DNA from 4 places in the Halobacillus sp. KGW1 genome. Region 2 is predicted to be linked to each of the others. Evidence: riboswitches for the same ligand, from Rfam matches in the RefSeq annotation. Region 2 holds a riboswitch; each other region holds the start of a gene.
The links. Region 2 has a riboswitch for S-adenosylmethionine ahead of msrA (peptide-methionine (S)-S-oxide reductase MsrA). Riboswitches for the same ligand answer to the same signal wherever they lie in the genome.
Positions count from the first base shown of each region.

Region 1 (4,176 bases), on a different contig from region 2:
AACCCTGCAGAGCTGTATTGGATACGTAATTTCCTCCATTGAATGCGGGATCGGAGCATATGGCTTTTGATCCTATGTGGTTGAAGGCAATCCCGTAATCGCTCAAATAAGGAGTGGCTGCGAGAATAAACAGCTTCTTCATAAAGGTCGGGTACAGCAGACCCCATTCATATGCCTGCATACCGCCCAGTGATCCCCCGACGACTGCCTCTAACTGCTGAATACCCAGTCTTCTAAGCGCTTCAAATTGGGCGTTAACCATGTCCCGGATGGTAACAGGTGGGAATGTTTGTTTGTATTCCTTACCGGTGTCGGGGTTTATGCTCGCGGGTCCTGTAGAACCGTGACAGCCGCCGAGCACGTTGAAGGTAATGACTTGATAGTGTTTCGTATCGATGGGACAGTCGTCTCCGATCAAGCCAGCCCACCAGCCAGGTTCTTCCTTTGATCCGACTGCCAATTGGTTTCCCGTCAACGCATGGCAGACTAAAATGACAGGAGCATCCGCTTTACCATAACGCTCGTAAGCGAGTTCTACATCAGTCAGCCTATCTCCTGACTCTAATTCCAAAGGACCAATGGAAAGGACTGGACTTTCTGTTTCCTGGCTGACTGGGTTTTTCAATGACATGAACGAATTCTCCTTTCCGTAATGCTTTCGATTAGACCGATTGTAGAGAGGAGGAGATGCTTTTTCCTGTACGAACCGCTACGACAGCGTCATATATTCGTATACCGGAAATCGTGGTTTCCTCATCCTCCGCTATTGCCTCATTAATCCACAAAATTCCGTGCGGCTGCTGCTCGATAATCGGTTCATCTGTGTTCAACCGGTCAAAATGAAGGATATCCACATAAGTAGGTGCCTCTTCTTCTGAGGATAGATCCACAATCGTATAGCCGAGTTGAGCAAGTCTGTTTACATCCTCCGGAGAAGGACTTGTGGTAAACCCGATCGTCCTTTTCCTCAGTTGGCCTTCTGAACGATCCAAGGATGATTGTAGAATCGGCAGTGCTGGATGGTTCCTGTTTTTACTTGCCGACCCAGCACCTGTAGCTTGGCGGATGGCAGCATCCAATTCATCAATCAAGTCATCAACCGACTCCAGGCCTACAGACAGACGCACGAGCTCCTCGGTGACGCCCGATTTCTTCAGGTCATGCTCGTTCAACTGTTGGTGTGTGGTGGATGCGGGATGAATAATTAACGATTTTGCATCGCCGACGTTAGCTACATGGGACCACAATCCGATGTTGTCTATCAGTGTACGACCAGCTTCCCTGCCGCCTGAAATACCAAAAACGACGATGGAGCCGTGGCCGTAATGGAAGTACTTCTCAGCAAGGGGATGGGTAGGATGATCGGGTAATCCCGGATAACGCACCCACTCGACTCCTTCATGTTTTTCTAAATACCTGGCAATCTCGAGCGCCTGATCCGCATGCTTTTTAATTCGGAGATGCAGCGTCTCCAACCCTTGCAGCAACAGGAAAGCATTTTGCGGGCTTAGGCATGCCCCGATATCCCGGAGAAGTTGGACGCGGAGTTTAACCGCGTAGGCTGCGGGACCGAGATCGGCGTAGCGGATTCCATTGTAGCTCTCATCCGGAGTTGTAAATCCAGGGAACTTCTCGTGGTCCCAGTTAAAACGGCCGCTGTCAATGACGACACCGCCAATCGTCGTGCCGTGTCCCCCGATCCATTTCGTAGCGGAGTGGACGACGATATCCGCGCCCCATGCGAAAGGTTGGCATACATAAGGGGTGGCAAAGGTGTTATCGATAATAAGTGGGATGTGATGACTGTGGGCTACAGCTGCCACTTTCTCGATATCGAGAACATCCAGACTCGGATTTCCAATCGTTTCCGCGAAAATAGCCTTTGTATTTGAGGTAATGGCTGCTTGGAAGTCGTCATGGCTGCTGCCTTCAATGAAACGAACATGGATTCCATACCTCGGAAGGGTATGGACGAAGAGGTTGTATGTGCCGCCGTAAAGGTTGGAGGAAGCCACGATTTCATCTCCGGCCCCTGCAATATTCAAAATGGCGAGTGTGATCGCTGACATTCCGGAAGAAGTAGCTACAGCTGCGGCTCCGTCTTCCAATAAAGCCATCCGCTGCTCGAAAGCATCCACGGTCGGGTTCATGATCCGCGTATAAATGTTTCCCGGTTCTGCAAGGGCGAACAGGTTCTGAGCGTGGTCTGTGTCTCGGAAGACATAAGAGGTCGTTTGATAAATCGGCACTGCGCGGGAACCGGTAGCCGGGTCTGGCTCCTGTCCGCCGTGTAACAACAAAGTCTCTGGACCGTACGGGTGGTTAGGGAAAGTCATCAATCATTCTCCTCCTTGGATTGTTGTTCCTAGGAACCTCTACCTTGGTGGCGGAAGGCAAACGAAAAGCCCTCTTCTGTAAGAAAGAAGAGGGCTGTATGTACGGATTACCTCCCCTTATCTTTCAGATCACCGGATCTGTAGGATTTAGCACCTTTTCAAGTCTTTGCTTGATGGTTGCCGGGCGTCGTAGGGCCTAGTCCCTCTGCCGCTCTCGATAAGAGTGTATTCGATTAGTCTGACTTGTTTGAAATTATATACGTGTGCCTGTGCAATGTCAAACCCTTTCTCCGAGGCCTTTGATGTTTGAGTATGCATCCAGCTGGGAATGCTCTTACTACATTCAAAAATAGTAGAGGAGTGAAGATAGAATGAAAGAATATAGTGTAGTCCCAAATAAAGACGTAACAGGCTGGTTTGTTAAAATCGAAGACGTGGCTCCGACAGATCTTTACGATAAACGTGATACTGCCATCGAAAAGGCTGAAGAAATGGCGAAAGGAAACTCACCAAGCAAGCTTTCCATTATGAATCAGAATCACGAAGTAGAAGAAGAGCGCACGTACTAATACATGACTCCCGGAAACGGGAGTTTTTTTATGTTATGAATCTGGTAGAGTGGAAGCAGGATTAGTAGAAAAGAAGAGGGGATCTTTATGGACAATCGCTATGATGTGGTCATTACAGGTGCACGGGTGGCAGGCGCGAGTTTAGCAGTTCTGCTTGGAAAACTCGGAAAAAAAGTACTTCTTATAGATAAAGCTCCTTTCCCGAGTGATACGTTATCAACTCATTATATGTCGCATACCGGTTACTTAGAAGAACTCGGCATTTTAGACAAATTGCTGGCTGGCGGCCTGCGGAAGGTGGATCGGATGAGGACACATATCGGTTCCAGTTACATAGATGGCCCGAGGTCTGCCTACACGGTCATACCAAAGCGTGACCGCCTGGATATGCTTCTTATAGAACGCACCTTCCTGTACGAGGGAGTAACCTTTCTTTCAGAGACAGCTGTGCGGGAGGTTTTGTGGGATCAAGACCGCATGGTAGGGGTGAGGATAAAAGGGAAAGGGAGAGAGAAAGAGGTGTATGGTGATTTAATTGTCGGAGCAGATGGTAAACATTCGACGATCGCCCGCCAGGCAGGTGCGGAAGTGTATCACGATACACCGCCTCTCAGACCAGTGCTGTACGGATATTTTGAGGGAATTCCCCCTTTGGAAACGCCTACTACGGAAATATTTCTTCATGAAGGAAGAATCGGCTTTTTGTTCCCAATGGAACAAGGAAGAGATTGTATCGGTCTTGAGGTTCATCCGGATGAGTTTAAAACTATGATGAAAGATTCCCCCGAAGCGTTTGTCCGTATGTACAAGCAGCTGTATGGAATGGAAAAGCGGTTGGAGAATGCCCGTTTGCAAGGAAGTATCATCGGGACCTCAGGGGTGCCTAACTTTTTCCGTAAACCTTATGGAAACGGATGGGCCCTGATCGGCGATGCAGGTCACAGTAAAGACCCAAGTACAGGACTTGGTATTAATGATGCTTTCATGCAGGCGTTTCTGCTCGCAGATGCGTGCATGCGGATCGATGCAGGTGATGACAGGGAAGTGGTCATGGAAGCTTTCCAGAAAAAGCGGGATGAACACCTCTTCCCGGGCTTTCAGTTGACGCTGGATTATATCCACTCGTTAAAAAGGTTCTCGAAGAATGAACTTGCCCTGTTTCAAGCGATGGCTGCCAACCCGATGGTATGGAACAAAGTGGCGCCGAAATTGGGGGATTATTTGAGAGAAGGGACCAGAGACTTTCCTCTGCTTTACCAATCTGTCGAAAT
Region 1 covers NZ_LSOC01000003.1:818,859-823,034, reverse strand. Annotated here, with positions in the region: gene AXG56_RS13095 (homoserine O-acetyltransferase) at 1-631, opposite strand, end outside; gene AXG56_RS13090 (O-acetylhomoserine aminocarboxypropyltransferase/cysteine synthase family protein) at 663-2,336, opposite strand; SAM riboswitch class I at 2,451-2,560, opposite strand; gene AXG56_RS13085 (DUF2188 domain-containing protein) at 2,708-2,905, shown strand; gene AXG56_RS13080 (NAD(P)/FAD-dependent oxidoreductase) at 2,993-4,176, shown strand, end outside.
Region 1: it holds a riboswitch for S-adenosylmethionine, as region 2 does, so the genes downstream of both, AXG56_RS13090 (O-acetylhomoserine aminocarboxypropyltransferase/cysteine synthase family protein) here and msrA (peptide-methionine (S)-S-oxide reductase MsrA) in region 2, are expected to answer to the same signal.

Region 2 (4,176 bases):
TTCTTCACTCGGGTATATCTTCCCTTGGAGCGGCGGTGTCCTGCTTGCCTGGACGACTGTAAGAGGAGCGGCTGAGCAGTATGACTTCCTTCCTGTTATCGGACCCGGAGAAGTATTCCCGTTCGTATTCCAGGGCTGGGGACTGTTGATTGTCATGCTGATTGCTGCCTGGACAGGCTGGGGTCTTCGCTATACCGGCAAGAACGGAGAAGAAATTAAGCCTGAAGATTACAAAGGTCAAGCATAATACAACCCCCCGGAGTAAAGCTCCGGGGGGTTTAATCATGTATTTAAAGATTGGTTAATTTCTTTGATCTGATCGAGGTGGCGAAGTTCGTGCCAGCCGATAAATTCGACCCATTGTTCCAGGTTCATGTCACCAAGAGCAGGATGTGGAAATGCTCGGTTCTGCAACGTTTCTTTTTCTTTATTATGAATGAGGAATAATGTAGCTTCCCTTGATTTTTTGAGTCCGTCTTCCGCTTCCTTCAGGTTATGAAAAATACCCTTTGGACGAACAGACTCTGGAGCTTCCAATGTGTAAGAGCGGTTGGTTACCTTATGGACTGGTTTTTCCGTCACCTGCTGCTGATCTCCTTGCTTAAGTGATCTGTTCACCTGATGGATGACGAACTGTTCGATTAAGTACAAATGCTCCAATACTTCCATAATAGACCAGCGATTTTCTGCCGGTTTCACCGTATGTTTGGAGGCGGGAATCTCCCTCACATATTCGAGCAGCTGCTCTCTTTTCTCATCTAAACCATACATATATAGCTCTCCTTTTGTGTAATGACATGGTAACCCGAGTCTACCATAACAGTAGTGCTGATACGTAAAGAAAAGGACTTGAGTAAGTTGAAACATTAGCGGGTATGGAAACGTATGACAATCATGAGCTTCTACATTGGCCAATCATTGAAGGAGGAATCAGGATGGGAAATTATTCAATACAGGAATTTATCAGGCAGACGAAGCAGGACGATTCGGAAAACGATTACTTTGAATTGGAAACCCCGAGGATATTGGAAGTTAATTTGATGGACCAGGTGTGGGCGAAAGCCGGGTCTATGATTTCTTATAACGGAGATATTAAATTTGAAAGGGAAGGAATATTGGAGCATGGAGTGGGCCGCCTGTTCAAGAAGGCGAAGACTGGAGAGGGAAGCTCTCTTATGAAAGCAACAGGGAGGGGGGCATTATACCTCGCTGATCAAGGTAAGAAGATTACAATCTTTGACTTGGACAATGAGACGCTGACGGTGAACGGCAATGACCTTTTGGCCTTTGAACCGAGCATAAACTGGGACATCAAATTGATGAAAAAAGTAGCCGGTATGGTATCCGGCGGATTGTTTAACGTTACTCTCTCCGGGAGTGGTCGTGTAGCTATTACTTCTCATTATGAACCGCTGACTTTATTAGTGAAGCCCGGTCAGCCTGTTTTGACCGATCCTCATGCAACAGTGGCCTGGTCCGGGCATTTGGAGCCTGCTTTCAAGACAGATGTCAGTTTCAAGACTTTCATCGGCAGAGGGAGCGGGGAATCCATTCAGATGAAATTTGAAGGGGATGGATTTGTTATCGTTCAGCCGTTTGAAGAAGTTTACACAACGAATAGTCAAGGATGATTATCGTCATTCCCGTTGTGGTTCCTGCATAGAATGAAGGGAGAGTCCTTACAAAAAAAAATGAGCTTCCCCCTTTACTTCGTTGGAAAAACGTTGTAGTATGTAAATTAACTTAAATTAAATAATAACGGAAACTTCTTATCCAGAGAGGCGGAGGGACTGGCCCTTTGATGCCCGGCAACCATCGAATCAATTGTATAATTGACGAGAACGGTGCCAATTCCTGTAGAGTATTTATTGCTCTAAGAGATGAGAGGATCGTACGGATATTTACGACCCCCTTTTCTTACTGGATAAGAAAAGGGGTCTTTTTGTTTACTATACCGTAAAGGCTCTCGATAGAAGTTGCGTTAAGGGAAGGGAAAGATGTCAAATGGCAACAGCTATTTTCGGTGCAGGATGTTTTTGGGGAGTAGAGGCGTTTTTTGAAAAATTTGAAGGCGTAACAGCTACAAAGGTCGGCTATATCGGCGGGAAACTGGAGAATCCAACCTACGAACAAGTCAAAACAGGTAAAACGGGGCACGCGGAAGCCGTCAGAATCGAATATGATCCGACAAGAATTACGTATTCCGAATTAATTAACATTTTCTTTGAAGCACATGATCCTACTTCTAAGAACAAGCAGGGAATTGATGTAGGACATCAGTACCGCTCAGCGATTTTCTATTCCGACGCGAGTCAGAAATATATTGCGGAAGAGAAGATTAAAGAGTGGGAGGAGAAGGGGACGTTCAAGCGGGCGATCGTCACGGAAGTGGAAGAAGCGACCTCCTTCTTTGAAGCGGAAGAATACCATCAGAAATATTTGCAGAAAAACGGTTCTGCTGCATGCAGCATCGGATAATAAATGGATCAAGACTCCTGGGGCCCGGGAGTCTTTTTTAGAGGGAAGAGAGGGATGGGGTTTTGTGGTTCAATGACGGCGTACTCATTCTGCTGTGCCTGTTTATGGTTGCCGGAGCATTTGATTATTATTTTCTAAATAACCGCCTTAAAATCGGGGCACGTTTCTATGAAGCGTTTACGATGATGGGTTCGCTCGCCTTATCCATGATTGGGATCATTTCTCTTGCTCCCGTTTTGTCCGAATGGCTGGCGCCCGTAATTTCTCCGGCATTTCAGTGGTTTGGAGCAGATCCGTCCATCTTTGCTTCCATGGTGCTTGCCATAGATATGGGGGCGTACCCTTTGTCGGAGGCGCTGGCGGTCGATGACAGGGCCGCCCTGTTTTCCTGGACGCTCCTCGGAACGATGATGGGACCGACACTCGTGTTTACGATTCCGGTCGCGCTTACGATCATCAAAAAGGAGGACAGTCCTTACTTTGCCAAAGGAGTCCTTGCTGGTATAGCGACCATTCCGCTCGGCTGCCTTGTTGGAGGAGCGTCCGCCGGATTTGAATGGGGGTGGATGTTCAAACAGTTACTCCCTGCCATCTTATTAGCAGTACTTGTCAGCGCAGGTTTATTTCTTTTTCGTAGGCTTACGATTAGAGTGTTCGCTTATTTAGGCAAGGGTATGGAAGCGATCCTGTTGATCGGATTGTTGCTGATTGCCATTGAAACATTGACGGGGCTTGTCCTGATCCCTGGTATGGCTCCTTTTTCTGAAGGGATCATTATCGTAGGTAAGATTACCATTACGCTTGCTGGTGCCTATCCGTTTGTAACCATTCTGAATCACTACTGCCGAAAGTATTTCTCTGCTTGGAGCCGTGTACTGGGCGTGAACGAAACGGCGCTTACCGGACTGCTTGCTTCCTTAGCGCATCATCTGCCCATGTTTGCAATGATGAAGGAGATGAACCCGCGCGGTAAGGTGATCAATTCCGCCTTTGCGGTGAGCGGGGCTTTCGTCATCGGCAGCCATCTCGGTTTCGTTGCCGGGGTTGAACCGGAGATGATCCTGCCAGTTATCATCGGCAAACTTACTGCCGGCATGCTGGCCGTTCTGCTTGCCCTGTTTATAACCAGAAAAGATGCTGTCGAAGATAAAACGACACCTTCTGCAGTACATCTCTCATCTAATAAAAATCATGTTTTGTGAAACTGAAAAGAGGCGCATACATTTGATGTATGCGCCTCTTTAGTTGTATCCAAAAATCAATCGTGTGAAGAATAGATACCCAAGAATAACGGTTATGATAACAAGGATTTGCAGACATAAACCAATAATACTGCACACCTTACCGCTGATGGCTAAATTCCTTCCCTCCGCTTCCTCTCCCGTGCTGAGTACGGTGTTGGCATAAATGATCCCCATGATTCCTGTAATAAGTCCGAGGAAAGGTAAAAAGATCGACAAAATGCCTAAAACGAGTGACGTCATTGCTTTTTCGTTCATCATCAACATCCTCTGCCTGTGTTTCTCTATAATAGAAGTATAACAAAAAGAAGAGAGGGAGGAGTCCATTCATTTTGTATATCGGTTCGCATAACTGCTGGCCACAATGGAGTCCGGTTTGATTTTCGGTTCCATTCCCAGGGATTCAATCCTTGCGACCATTTCGTTCACATACACCCTGGTCCTGTTACGCTCGCCG
Region 2 covers NZ_LSOC01000004.1:143,217-147,392, reverse strand. Annotated here, with positions in the region: gene AXG56_RS15705 (Na+/H+ antiporter NhaC family protein) at 1-247, shown strand, start outside; gene AXG56_RS15700 (DinB family protein) at 283-771, opposite strand; gene AXG56_RS15695 (AIM24 family protein) at 936-1,631, shown strand; SAM riboswitch class I at 1,767-1,887, shown strand; gene msrA (peptide-methionine (S)-S-oxide reductase MsrA) at 2,005-2,478, shown strand; gene eutH (ethanolamine utilization protein EutH) at 2,541-3,680, shown strand; gene AXG56_RS15680 (hypothetical protein) at 3,720-3,977, opposite strand; gene AXG56_RS15675 (ribonuclease H-like YkuK family protein) at 4,047-4,176, opposite strand, start outside.

Region 3 (4,176 bases), on a different contig from region 2:
TTTGACCGTAATCAAATCATAATCACCTGGTCCTGCTCCGACAATATAAACCTTAGCCATCTATGATGCTCCCTTCGGTATCCACCCTTTTTCTTCCAAAACCTGCAACAGCTGTTCGGCACATGCTTCGATATCATATTGATGAGAGGAAACAACAGCTTCCGGTGTTTCGGGGGCTTCATATGGAGAATCGATTCCAGTAAAGCCTTTGATCTCTCCGGAGCGGGCTTTTTTATAAAGCCCTTTAGGATCACGTGCTTCACAAGCTTCCAATGGACACTCAACATAAACCTCAAGGAAGTCCCCTTCTGGAATTGAGGCGCGCACCTGCTCCCTGTCACTCTTGAACGGAGAGATAAATGCTGTCAGTACAATCGTCCCACTATCAGCAAACAACTTTGCGACTTCCCCAATCCTTCGAATATTTTCCGTACGATCCGCTTCAGAAAAACCGAGATCCGCATTCAATCCGTGACGGATGTTGTCGCCATCAAGAAGATACGTATGAACACCACGCTCATGCAGGAGATGGTTCAGCTGATTGGCGATGCTGGACTTGCCGGAACCGGAAAGTCCCGTGAACCAGAGGACACCACTGTGGTGTCCATTCTTCTTCCGGTAGGATTCCTGACTTACAGATGCTTCGTGCCAAGTAAGATTCCGTTCCATTCCCTTCACCCCTTTACGTCTGCAGCTTTCGCCTGCAGCCCTTCAATCAAAACTTCTACAACTTCCGGGCGGCTGAATGTCTTCGGCGGTTTCTCCCCGCTCCGTAACAGCTCACGGACTTTGGTTCCGGAAAGGATGACGTGGTTTTCCTTATCGTGCGGGCACGTCTTGTGAGAGGCCATCGCTTCACATGCCTTACAATAAAAACTGTGTTCAAAGAACATCGGAGTAATATCAAGTTCGCCTTCGTCGTAGTGAGAGAATATCTTCTGTGCGTCATACGTTCCGTAGTAGTCGCCTACTCCAGCGTGGTCACGGCCGACGATGAAATGAGAGCAGCCGAAGTTTTTACGGACGATGGCATGGAAGATCGCTTCCCTTGGACCTGCGTAGCGCATGGCTGCACGGAAAACGGCCAGGGTCACGCGGTCCTTCGGATAGTAATGATCAAGCAGTACCTGGTAGCTCTTCATCCGAACATCACTTGGTATGTCATCGCTCTTCGTCTCGCCCACCAACGGGTTCAGGAATAGACCGTCAACCGTCTCCAAGGCCGCTTTTTGAATATATTCGTGGGCGCGGTGGACAGGGTTTCTTGTTTGGAAACCGACAACCTTCCTCCATCCGTTCTTTTCGAAAAGTGCTCTCGTTTCTTTCGGATCGAGGTAAAACTCTTCTCCGTGTTCTTTTGCTGACGAAGCAAAAACCTGGATAGTACCGGATACATAATAGTCGGGGCGTTCAAACAACTTTTTGACACCCGGGTGAGCAAGGTCCGTAGTTAAATATACTTTTTGCGCTTCTTTTTCTTTGTCAGGTTTGAAGATGTCTTCGATCTCAATCACACCGTACACCGTTCCATCATGGATAAGCTTGGCTTCTTTTCCTAACGATTCTGCCTTCTCTTCACTTACAGGCAGCGTAATCGGAATGCTCCAGGGTGTCCCGTCTTTCAAACGCATCGTATCGACGACGGATTCATAGTCTTCCTTGTTCAGGAACCCTTCCAGCGGACTGTATGCTCCGTTACCGATCAGCTCCACGTCACTGAGAGCCATTCCATCCAGTTCGATACTGTCCTTCGGTAAATCCTCCGGTGTTTCGTTCCATCTATTGATTAACTTCCCTCCATGGGGTTTAATGACTGCCATTTCATACATCCTCCTATTAGTTCGTTTCGATTAGTTCGTTTCTGATGGGCCCGGGGTGTGAAGACCACACTCCGTTTTATTAAATCCTTTCCAGCGGCCGGAGCGGTCGTCGCCGACGGCCTGGGATGTACAAGGAATACATCCTACACTTGGATAGTTTTGGTCATGCAAAGCATTGTAATCCAAGCTATTTAGTCGGATATAATGCCATACGTCGTCCCAAGTCCAATGTATCAGTGGACAAACTTTCACGGACTTAAACCGTTCATCTTTGTTGATGAAATCCGTCTTCGCTCTGCTCGGGGACTGTTCTCTGCGCAGGCCGGAAAGCCAGGCAACCGCACCGGACAGTGCCTCTTCCAACGGTTTGATCTTCCGGATGTAACAACACTGGTCCGGCTGTCTCTTCCACAAAGCGGAACCATGCTTTTCTGCCTGTTCTTCCACTGTAAGCTCCGGTAATTTCATATGAATATGAAGCGCCGGATACCGCTTCTTCACTTTATCAATCAAATCGTAGGTTTCCTGGAAGTGAAGACCTGTGTCGAGAAAAACGACATCCGCATCCGGTTTGACCTGCGAAATCAGATCGATGAGTACCATTCCTTCTGCGCCGAAGCTGCACGCATAAACCACGTCAGAACCATACTGGTCGTATGCCCATTGAATGACCTTTCTCGCGCCTTTCGTATCATCCTCTGGCTGATCATTTTTGAATGGATCACCGGAAAAATGCTGGTACGTAAGTAAGTTTCCCATACACTCGCCTGCCTTTCTCCAAATAAAAACGCCCCTCTTCCGGAAAAGAAGAAGGGCGTCTGAAAGTAAGATACGTCCTTCTTATCTTTCCAAATGCTTTCAGCATCTGCTGGAATTGGCACAGCGTCTAACTTTAACGGTTAGACCCGTTGCCGAGGCTTCGTTGGGCCAGTCCCTCCACCTCTCTAGATAAGAAAAATTAGTCGGTTGGATATTTCAAAAAAACTAATTGATTCAAATAGTAGGCTTCTTTCTAAGATATGTCAACAGGTTTTTTAAAAATTACAACTTTTCTGTTTTTAATATTGACAATGGTCCCCCTCTGCTTTAATTTGGTAAGTAATCAAAGCAAGATACTATATCCTTATGAAGAGCCGGGGGAGGAAACTGGTCCAACGATCCCGCAGCAACCTTTTAAAGGTGCTCCATCCAGCAGACATTGTCTGAAAGATAAGGAGAGGAACGAAAGCCTCTTCTGTGTGAAGGGTTTTTTTATTTTTGTAGAAAACCTCTTCACACATAAAACCAAGTATTCTCATATGATTAATCATACACCATATGGGAGCTGGAATTAAAGGGTAAAAGGAGAGGTTGGATTGAATAAATTAATTGTTTTCGCATTAGTGGGATTTTTTGCTCAGTTAGTCGATGGTGCTCTCGGCATGGGCTTCGGATTGACTTCCTCAACGATTCTGCTTGCCTATGGACTTGCTCCGGCAGTAGCTTCTGCATCCATTCATATGGCTCAAGTGGCAACGACGGCCGCTTCCGGCTTCTCTCACTATAAATTCGGGAATGTCGATAAGCGTCTCGTCGTTATTCTGGCTGTTCCCGGTGCCATCAGCGCTTTTCTCGGTGCAGCTGTATTAAGCTGGGTTCCAGGAGAAATTATCCGACCCTACATATCACTCTTCCTCCTCGTATTAGGAATCTATATCATCATTCGTTTCCTTACCATGGGACAGAAGCGGCCCCAGGAGAAGCGGCCTTTCAAAAAGAGCTTTTTGTTTCCACTTGGATTTATCGGAGGTTTTCTTGATGCAGTCGGCGGCGGCGGGTGGGGACCAGTGAATACGCCCGTTCTCCTGGCAAGACAGAAGCTTGAACCCCGAAAAGTGATTGGAACGGTAGATACCAGCGAATTCATCGTCACTGTTTCTGCGACCCTCGGGTTTCTTATCTTTCTTGGCTGGGAGCAATTCAGCTGGCTGCTCGTATCTGCGTTTGTGATCGGCGGGGTTATTGCGGCCCCCCTTGCTGCCTGGCTTGTGAAAATAATGCCGTCTCTCGTATTAGGTGTCCTCGCCGGTGGATTCATCGTTTTGACAAATATCCGAACGCTTTTGAATACAGTAGAGCTTGGAGACACCTCCATCGCCATTATTTACACGGCTTTAGTCCTTGCCTATATCTGCATGGTTCTCTTGTCCATCCGCAGAAACTTCCGGCTTAAGCCGGCAACCAGGTAGCAGGAACAGTGTTGTCCTGAGCAGCACGCTTTTATGATAATATAAAAAAAGAGATCAGAGCTGTATGCTCTGATCTCTTTTTCTATATTTTATTCAATAGAGAAGATATAGGAATAAATCGGCTGTCC
Region 3 covers NZ_LSOC01000002.1:677,619-681,794, reverse strand. Annotated here, with positions in the region: gene cobA (uroporphyrinogen-III C-methyltransferase) at 1-60, opposite strand, end outside; gene cysC (adenylyl-sulfate kinase) at 61-669, opposite strand; gene sat (sulfate adenylyltransferase) at 675-1,820, opposite strand; gene AXG56_RS04140 (phosphoadenylyl-sulfate reductase) at 1,851-2,579, opposite strand; SAM riboswitch class I at 2,658-2,775, opposite strand; SAM riboswitch class I at 2,941-3,036, shown strand; gene AXG56_RS04135 (sulfite exporter TauE/SafE family protein) at 3,176-4,048, shown strand; gene AXG56_RS04130 (DAK2 domain-containing protein) at 4,138-4,176, opposite strand, start outside.
Region 3: it holds a riboswitch for S-adenosylmethionine, as region 2 does, so the genes downstream of both, AXG56_RS04140 (phosphoadenylyl-sulfate reductase) here and msrA (peptide-methionine (S)-S-oxide reductase MsrA) in region 2, are expected to answer to the same signal.

Region 4 (4,176 bases), on a different contig from region 2:
TCTCTATGAACGGAAGGAAAGATATTTTTGTACACGTGGTACATGAGATGCAGGGCGTTACTCGGTACATTTGCTTTCATATGTTTCCCTCCCTGTCTATTTCTTGAGTTGCTGTTGTAAAAACCAAAGTGTATAAAGGTACACATCTTCCCACTCCGGCTCATTGAATAGTTCATGGTATAATTCCGGCCATTCTTTGTATGTTTTTTCTTTAGCATCCACTATATGAAACCATTCTGCCGTTTTTTCCGCCACTACCAGTTCGTCACGTCCCGCCTGCAAGACAAGAAGAGGTACATCCGGAAACTGGTTGACGTCCCGGAAAGCCAGACGGGAAGCACGTTGAAACTCCCGGTACCAACGCACAGAGACTTTCTTAAGGACAAGTGGATCTTTACGAAACTGTTCGACTTTCACGGTATCCCTTGTAATCAATGAAGGGTCTTGGTTGGCATCCATACGTAAAGAGGGCGCTATGATATTCAATAGGTAGGACAACCATTCCACAGGCGCACTTACACTGCCTTTAATAGCCAATGCAGGAGACGAGAGGATGATACCATCCATTTTCTGTTGCAGCTGTTCCATTACCCGCACCGTTACAAGACCACCCATACTATGACCGAGCAGAAATATTTTTTTATCGGGATCCGCTTCCCCGATCCAGCCCTCTACTGTCTTTATGTACTCCTCAAAGGAATGGATATGACCTTTCCTTCCGGGTGAATTCCCCTGGCCAGGCAGATCGCCGTATATAACATCGAAACCATCTTTATGAAGCCGATCCGCCAACCGCTCATATCTTCCACCATGTTCAAATGCTCCGTGGACGATAATGATGGTGCCGTCTGATGCTGGAGATTGCTTTTTATTCACAGTCTATCCCCCGTTCCATCTGCTATACTATCCTTAACTAATATTATAAGGGGGTTTACTATGATTTGCGAATATAAAGGAAAGCGCCCGTCTATACACCCGACGGCTTACATCGCTGATGATGCCGTTATTACAGGAGATGTTTTTATCGATGAAGGAGCAAGCATCTGGTTTAAAACCGTCATCCGCGGGGATGTAGCTCCGGTACATATCGGCAGGAATACAAATGTACAGGATCTCAGTATGCTTCATCAAAGCCCGGGTCAACCACTCATCCTTGAAGATGGCGTGACGGTCGGTCATCAAGTGACCCTGCATTCCGCACACATTAAGAAAAACGCACTGATTGGTATGGGGTCCCTCATACTCGATGGAGCGATAATTGGAGAAGAAGCTTTCATCGGCGCTGGGAGCCTCGTCCCGCCGGGAAAAGTTATCCCTCCAAGGACGCTCGCTTTCGGCCGGCCCGCGAAAGTAGTTCGGGAACTGAACGAGCATGACTATCAAGAGTTGGAAAGGATAAGAACCACTTACATAGAGAAAGGAAACTATTATAAACAGCAGCAAGAAAAAGATTAAAAACAAAAAAGTACCCTTGCGGGTACTTTTTTTGTCCTTAATTAAAACGAGATTTTAATTGTTCTGCTTTGTCCGTACGCTCCCAAGGGAACTCAATATCCGTGCGGCCGAAATGACCATAAGCAGCCGTATCACGGTAGATAGGTCGACGCAGATCCAGCATCTTGATAATACCGGCAGGGCGCAGATCGAACAGATCACGCACAGCTTCTACCAGCTTCTCTTCCGATACTTTGCCAGTACCATTCGAGTTGATGGCAATGGAAACCGGCTGCGCTACACCTATTGCATACGCAAGCTGCACTTCCACAGCGTCTGCAAGTCCGGCAGCTACGATGTTCTTCGCAACATAGCGGGCTGCATAAGCAGCAGAGCGGTCCACTTTCGTCGCGTCTTTCCCGCTGAAAGCACCTCCGCCGTGACGGGCATATCCGCCATACGTATCCACAATGATTTTTCTTCCCGTCAAGCCGGCATCCCCTTGAGGACCGCCGATAACGAAACGACCTGTCGGATTGATGAAGTATTTCGTCTGCTCATCAATGAGCTCCGCCGGTACAACAGGACCGATCACATGGTCGCGCAGATCTTTCTTAATCTGCTCCAATGTAATTTCTTCCGCGTGCTGTGTAGAAATGACAATGGTATCTACGCGGACAGGTTTATCCAGCTCATCGTACTCGATGGTCACTTGTGTCTTCCCGTCCGGGCGCAGGTAATCCAGCGTGCCGTCTTTACGGACATCCGAAAGACGCTTGGACAGTTTATGTGCCAGTGAAATAGGAAGAGGCATTAGTTCTTTCGTTTCATTATTAGCAAAACCGAACATTAAGCCCTGATCTCCAGCTCCGATCGCTTCAATCTCATCGTCGCTCATCTTGCCCTCGCGGGATTCCAATGCTTCATCCACTCCGCCTGCAATATCAGGGGACTGCTCATCGATGGCAGTCAGAACGGCACACGTATCCGCATCGAAGCCGTATTTGGCTCGAGTATATCCAATATCTTTAATTGTTTGACGAACGATGGATGGGATGTCTACATAAGTATTTGTACTGATCTCTCCTGAGACGAGCACAAGTCCCGTGGTCACTGTTGTCTCACATGCAACCCGAGCATTCGGGTCATTTTTTAAAATTTCGTCTAAAATGGCATCAGAAATCTGGTCACATATTTTATCGGGGTGACCTTCTGTAACTGACTCTGATGTGAATAACCGGCGATTGGCAGGCATTCTGAAAAACTCCTCCTTCTGTAAGTACAAAGTATTAGACGGAACTCTTTACCAGTATGTGCAGAAACGAAAAACCGTTTCCTTCGTTCATGCTTCATCCACAACCATTAGAGCTTTATATAGGAATCTATACCGGATGACCTCCGGCTCGGATATTTCTCCATAAAAAGAAAAAACCCTTCCTAATGTCGAGGAAAGGGGCTGCTTCCTTTCGCTCTTATCGTCCAAGAAGGAATTCGTTCCTTCCTGCTTCAGGTTAGCACCATGCCATTCTCATGACGGTTGCTGGGTTTCAAAGGGCCTGTCCCTCCACCAACTCTGGATAAGAGAGTTTCCGTTCTTCGTTATCGTATCGAAAACCATGTAACATGTCAATCAGATTCCACCCGTCTCCCCGACCAGGTACGGTTTTTACGGATCCTTACAAAACCAAGGACCCGCCACCTTTTCTTTCCATTTATAAACGTTCACACCGGAAAAAACATAGGATAGAAATAAACCATCCGGATTTTAACAGGAAGCCAATATTTGTTCACAAAATATTGGAAACAATTTCACCAAATAGTATGGACTATAAAAATGAATGTGTTATACTAATTCCATCTTAAGGATGATTAAATTATTTGACAAAGGCGGGTCGACTTATATGAGTACCATTAACCAAATGTCTGAACTTAACCTATTACTAGCTCAAGAAAATGTCCATCACCAACTTTCCGTTCCGCACTTGGTGGAGAAGATCCTCTCTCGCAACGAAGGCACATTAACAGAAAAAGGTGCAATTCAAGCGACTACTGGTACTTACACCGGCAGATCACCAAAAGACAAATTCATCGTCAAAGACGACACGTCCGAACAAAAAGTGGATTGGGGTACGATCAATACGCCGATTGACGAGAGTACTTTCGTTCAGCTTTACCACAAAGTTCTTACGTATTTAAAGAAGCGGGAAGAACTCTTTGTTTTCAAAGGGTTTGCCGGCGCAGAAACACGGTATCGTCTTCCCATCCAGGTCGTGACAGAGTTTGCGTGGCACAATCTTTTCGCTAAACAGATGTTCATTCGTCCAAATACGGAAGAGGTGGCAGATCATGAAGCGGAATTCACGGTTATATCCGCTCCGACCTTCAAGGCTGATCCTGAAGTGGACGGGACAAATTCAGAAGCGTTCATCATGATTTCCTTTAAACACCGTATCGTCTTAATTGGCGGAACCGAGTATGCCGGGGAAATCAAAAAATCGATTTTCTCCGTCATGAACTATATTCTTCCGGAGAAAAACATCCTGCCGATGCACTGTTCAGCGAACGTTGGTAAAGAAGGCGATGTCGCTCTTTTCTTCGGGTTATCCGGAACGGGCAAGACCACCCTTTCTGCAGATCCTTCCCGCCGTTTGATCGGGGATGACGAGCATGCGTGGTCGAACTACGGCGTCTTCAATATTGAAGGCGGTTGCTACGCCAAGTGTATCAACCTTTCTAAAGAAA
Region 4 covers NZ_LSOC01000003.1:5,723-9,898, forward strand. Annotated here, with positions in the region: gene AXG56_RS08985 (tetraprenyl-beta-curcumene synthase family protein) at 1-80, opposite strand, end outside; gene AXG56_RS08990 (alpha/beta hydrolase) at 97-876, opposite strand; gene AXG56_RS08995 (gamma carbonic anhydrase family protein) at 937-1,455, shown strand; gene metK (methionine adenosyltransferase) at 1,493-2,689, opposite strand; SAM riboswitch class I at 2,904-3,018, opposite strand; gene pckA (phosphoenolpyruvate carboxykinase (ATP)) at 3,336-4,176, shown strand, end outside.
Region 4: it holds a riboswitch for S-adenosylmethionine, as region 2 does, so the genes downstream of both, metK (methionine adenosyltransferase) here and msrA (peptide-methionine (S)-S-oxide reductase MsrA) in region 2, are expected to answer to the same signal.